DNA from 2 places in the Halomonas sp. NPDC076908 genome. Region 2 is predicted to be linked to the other one. Evidence: riboswitches for the same ligand, from Rfam matches in the RefSeq annotation. Region 2 holds a riboswitch; the other holds the start of a gene.
What was found. A riboswitch is a leader RNA that binds a small molecule or an ion and turns the genes downstream of it on or off. The one in region 2 is predicted to bind thiamine pyrophosphate.

Region 1: another riboswitch for thiamine pyrophosphate. It lies ahead of tenA (thiaminase II); the one in region 2 lies ahead of ACQKE4_RS11480 (sodium:solute symporter).

What each region holds. Positions count from the first base shown of each region.
Region 1 is NZ_JBNNIW010000020.1:3,938-6,403, forward strand. It holds gene ACQKE4_RS12560 (IS110 family transposase) at 1-36, shown strand, start outside; gene ACQKE4_RS12565 (hypothetical protein) at 505-921, opposite strand; TPP riboswitch at 1,153-1,308, shown strand; gene tenA (thiaminase II) at 1,401-2,069, shown strand; gene thiC (phosphomethylpyrimidine synthase ThiC) at 2,097-2,466, shown strand, end outside.
Region 2 is NZ_JBNNIW010000017.1:23,615-26,080, forward strand. It holds gene ACQKE4_RS11470 (hypothetical protein) at 1-446, opposite strand, end outside; gene ACQKE4_RS11475 (peroxidase-related enzyme) at 644-1,234, shown strand; TPP riboswitch at 1,314-1,422, shown strand; gene ACQKE4_RS11480 (sodium:solute symporter) at 1,412-2,466, shown strand, end outside.

The DNA of each region.
Region 1 (2,466 bases), on a different contig from region 2:
AAGGTATTTGATGAACAACGCTTTTTAACGAGTTAGTCACGCAGCAGGATGATGATCAACGTCTAACGGGATCATCATGAAGTGTGCTGAAACAGGGTGTCTGCTGACTGATCTTGAGATCTGAAACCCGACTTCTACACCCAACTCGAAGCCCGTCGCTTTGATTATCCATCCTGCTGGCGTGCATCAACACCCTGAGCGAGTGGGTTTACACCGGCGCTGAACCTGAAACTAACTGGGACTATAAAGTAACCCGCTGTTTGAATAGGACAGATGCTGGTTAACCGATGAATGTCTAGTGCCCCAGACCCACCTGCAAGGAGCAACCCGGTTTGGCAGTGGTGAACCACCACGTTAGAGAGCCTCAATAGGTGTTTGCTGTAAGCCACCAACAGCCAACGATGACAGATGAAGTAGGATCACTGGCTCAGGGACTTGATATTGGCCGCTCACGCGGCCAATAAAAACACTGCGGTCTATTGACAGAGAGAAGGCTCATAGGGGTTATGCATTTTGGACCGCGATGAACCACTTGGGATGCATCTCATTAAAGTCCGTTCGAATATTTGATGGCAGGTAACTTGCTGAGTCCAGCACATAATCCTTACCACCTACACGCTTGAAAACGACCCAGTGCCAGAAATTTTTCCCATCTTCTTGATGATGCTTGATAGAAAGCAATGCCAAGTCGGGTAATGCACCCCAAGACTCAAAAGGAGTTTCATCGGGAGACGTCTCGACTCCAGCATGAGACAGCATTTTCCTTACATATTGGGTATCAGACCAAAGCGATTTGTCTTCCGCTTGGATGCCCATAGCATTTGCTGTGGCTTTCATTTCCAAATAGGTCTTGCTCAGAATGTTGGCAACCGACGCGATTCCGCATCCTGTAGTTTCTTCCTGTATTACGGAATTCAGCACCTTGCCCTCCTTATGCATAACAGTGATTACACATCCAGTCGCATAACCTCAATGAACGAGACGACGCGTTCATTGAGGTTATGCGGCTAACCATATCGACCTTACCCATTGATTCCCTTGATAGCAAAGCCAATTTTGGCCACTTACCCAAAAGTCGCAGCTTGCGCGATTGACCATTTCCAATCATGACCTCTTGCATCTCCCCCACCCGCCTCCTACACTCCACCAACGAACAGCTTGACGGGGTGCCGGTGATATCCGGCTGAGATGGCGCAGGGTGGGCTTTTGGCTCCCAAGCGCTGGTCCCGCTGAACCTGATCCGGCTAATGCGTTGCTCATATAACGAGCGGCGCAGGTACCGGCGTAGGGATCAAGCGATGGCCATGGCTAGCTCTCTCTTATGATCGCACGCCACCTTCAGGGCCATTTCCTCGATCTTTTATACGCCTGCCCTCCGGATCATTATCACCGGAGGCATCATGGGCTACCGCTTTACTGATCTCACCACCGCCTGCCAGCAGGATTGGCGCGCCTATATTGCGCACGATTTTGTGCGTCAGCTAGGCACCGCCACACTGCCTGAAGCGTCGTTTCGCCACTACCTGAAGCAGGATTACCTGTTCTTGATTCACTTCGCCCGCGCCTATGCGTTGGCTGCCTATAAAAGCCCCACCCTCGCCGATCTTCGCCAGGCCCACGAAGGCCTAAAAGCCATTGTGGATGTGGAGTTGGGCCTGCACGTGGGCTTTTGTCAGGAGTGGGGGATTTCAGAACAAGAATTGGCAGAGCTTCCCGAAGCCAGGGCCACGCTGGCTTATACACGCTATGTGTTGGATACCGGCAACCGTGGCGACCTGCTGGATTTGCATGTGGCGCTGGCCCCCTGCCTAGTCGGCTATGGCGAAATCGCCAACTGGCTGAACGCCCAGCCTTCTACCCTGCGCGGTACACAAAACCCTTTTGATGCCTGGATTGCCATGTACGAAGGCGAGGAGTTTCAGGCCGCCATGCAGGCGGAGCTTGAATGGCTCAACGCTCGCCTTGCCGATGTGTCGTCCGCCCGCTTTGCTGAACTGAGCAAAATTTTCCGCGATGCCACCCGGCTGGAAATCGACTTCTGGCAGATGGGCCTCGACCTTACGACGTAATTCCCAACAACCATAAGGAAGCTAACCATGAGTAAAACCAGTCACTTTTTAGCCGAAACCGCCCAGGTCGATGCCGCCGCCATTCAGCCGCTGCCCGGCTCGCGGAAGGTGTATATCGAAGGCTCGCAGCCAGATATCCGCGTGCCGTTTCGGGAGATCACTCTGTCGCCGACCAAAACCACCGGCATTGATGAGGAGAACCCGCCGCTACTGGTGTACGACACCTCCGGCCCTTACACCGACCCCGATGCCCAGATTGATCTACGCCGGGGTCTGCCAGCACTGCGCCGCGCCTGGATTGAAGCGCGGGACGACACCGAGTTTCTATCAGGCCCCACGTCTGATTACGGCAACCGCCGCGCCAACGATCCGACCCTTGCCCAGCTACGCTTTGATT
Region 2 (2,466 bases):
GTGTAGAGCGCTAAACCTCCTTCAAATGCTTGCCAGCGGACTGGCGTTTGTTGAATGTCCTTAGATAGTTCTTGACCTTCAGCTTCAGCAACTGCAATGGCGTCTGCAAGCGGGGTGGAAAGTATCGCGGTTGCATCGGCAGGCATTGGCGTATTGTGCTTAGACGCTTTTTCAAACGCCTGCACTGCATATTTGAAATCAGCCACGCTGTTAAGCGGGTAATCAATATGCTTTAGATCGTCAGGTTCAAAACCGCCATTCTCCCAGCCGTGAATGACGCGCAGTGTCATTTGGCCACGTGTCATTGGGCGGGCAAGCAACATATGTAGCATGATGCGGATATGCAACTGACGCTCATCCGTATCATTTTCGAAAGCTTGGTAGGGGTCGGCAAATAATTCATCTAGCCTACCAGGCGTATGTTCCTTGGCTTCGTTATGACTCATGGCAGTTTCCCTGTGAACGAACTGTTTATCGGAGCAGATTATATGTTTATAAGAATAGGTGGCGATTTTAATGACAGACCGATAACGCAGTATGGCGAGCGTAGCTACTGATTAAAAGTCTCTTAACTTAGCTTTTTGTTACACGTCAGCTAAGTCGTTTTAACAGGATTGTTAAACTTAACAATAAAGAGGTAATTATGTCTGCATCACTAAGCCGTTTTGATGTACCCGAAACACTTGATGACTTGCCTGAGGATATTCGCGCTGTGATTCTGGCTGTACAGGAGAAAGCAGGCTTCGTGCCTAATGTTTTCTTGATGTTAGCCCACCGTCCCGCTGAGTTTCGTGCCTTCTTTGCCTATCATGATGCCTTGATGGAGCGTGAGTCTGATACGCTGACGAAGACAGAGAAAGAGATGATTGTGGTTGCGACCAGTGCGCGCAATTGCTGCCTCTATTGCGTCGTGGCCCACGGAGCATTGGTACGGATTTATAGCAAAGACCCGCTGCTGGCTGACCAAGTCGCGATCAATCATCGTGTGGCACCGATTAGCGAGCGTCACCGGGTAATGCTCGATTTCGCCATGCACTGCGCTATCGACGTAGGTGAGATGAACGATGAGTGGCTTATGCGCCTATTGGCGGTAGGTTTTACACAGGATGATTGCTGGGATATTGGCGCCATCGCAGCGTTTTTTGGCTTGTCTAATCGATTGGTTACGCTGGCAGGTACGCCCCCTAATGAAGAGTTTTATTTAATGGGACGTGTTCCCCGTGCTGCCACTTAAGGCGCGAAGTAACCTTTAATTGAACTACCTTTTTCAGTGAGCATGAACAACGTAACGTAGGTAGAATAGCCAATCCATTCACTGTCGCCAGGGGAGCCCTGCTAAAAAGTGGCTGAGAATGCGCGCTGCGCAGACCCTGGAACCTGATCCGGTTAGTACCGGCGGAGGAAGTGCGACATGCTTTACCTGACGTCAGCCGTGCTGGGCGCGGCGTTGTGCTGCTTTGCTTATTTGGGCCTGCGCGCCCGCTGGGTAGATGGCCCCTTTGATGACTATGTGACTGCCCGAAATTCGCAAGCGGCCTCTACCCTGGGGCTCTCTTTTCTTGCATCCGGCATGGGTGCGTGGATTCTGTTTGCACCGCCTGAAATTGGCGCCTTTGTTGGCCCACTTGCCTTGGCTGGATACGCGTTAGGCTCTGCGCTGCCGTTTATTGTGCTGGGGCTTTATGGCCCTAAAATTCGCCGTGCATTGCCTGAAGGGCGTAGCATCGCCGAGTTTGCCGAGGCGTGCTACGGTCTTGGCGTAAAGCGTTGGGTAACACTGGTGTCTATTGGCTATATGGCGTGTTTTTTAGCGGCCGAGCTAACTGCCATTGGAGCGATCACTGCGTTGTTGTCAGATGTGCCGCCTGCGCTGGTGATTATCGGTGTAGCGCTTACCACACTTGTTTACACCGCGGTGGGCGGTCTGCGTGCAAGCCTTGCCACCGACCGTTGGCAAGCGTGGTTGCTCTTGGTGTTGCTGCTGGTGGTAGGCGGCGCTGTACTATGGCGACTGCCTGAAATTCCTAGCGGAGTTGAATTGCCCGCCATTCCTGTTACCAGTGCACTCAGCGTTGCATTAACACTGGTGATTGCCGTCACTGCCGCCAATCTATTTCATCAAGGGTATTGGCAACGCGTATGGGCTGCCCAAGATAACCAAAGCCTGGGGCGCGGTGCTTGGCTTGGTGGGGGCATGACGGTCGTTGTCGTGATGTTGATTGGCGGCTTGGGTATGTTGGCTGCGATGAGTGGCGTGGCGTTAGGCGAGCCACCTATGCCGTTTTTTGCGCTGCTAACGGATGCCCCAGCATGGCTAACGCTACCCGCATTAGTGTTAGCAGTGACCTTAGTTGCCTCAAGTGTCGATACATTACAAAACGGAATTGCCTCTTTATTAGCCACGCGTAGCGAGCAGCGTGGCGTTTCACTGACTGCTGCCCGCTGGGTCACCATCGCCTTGATGAT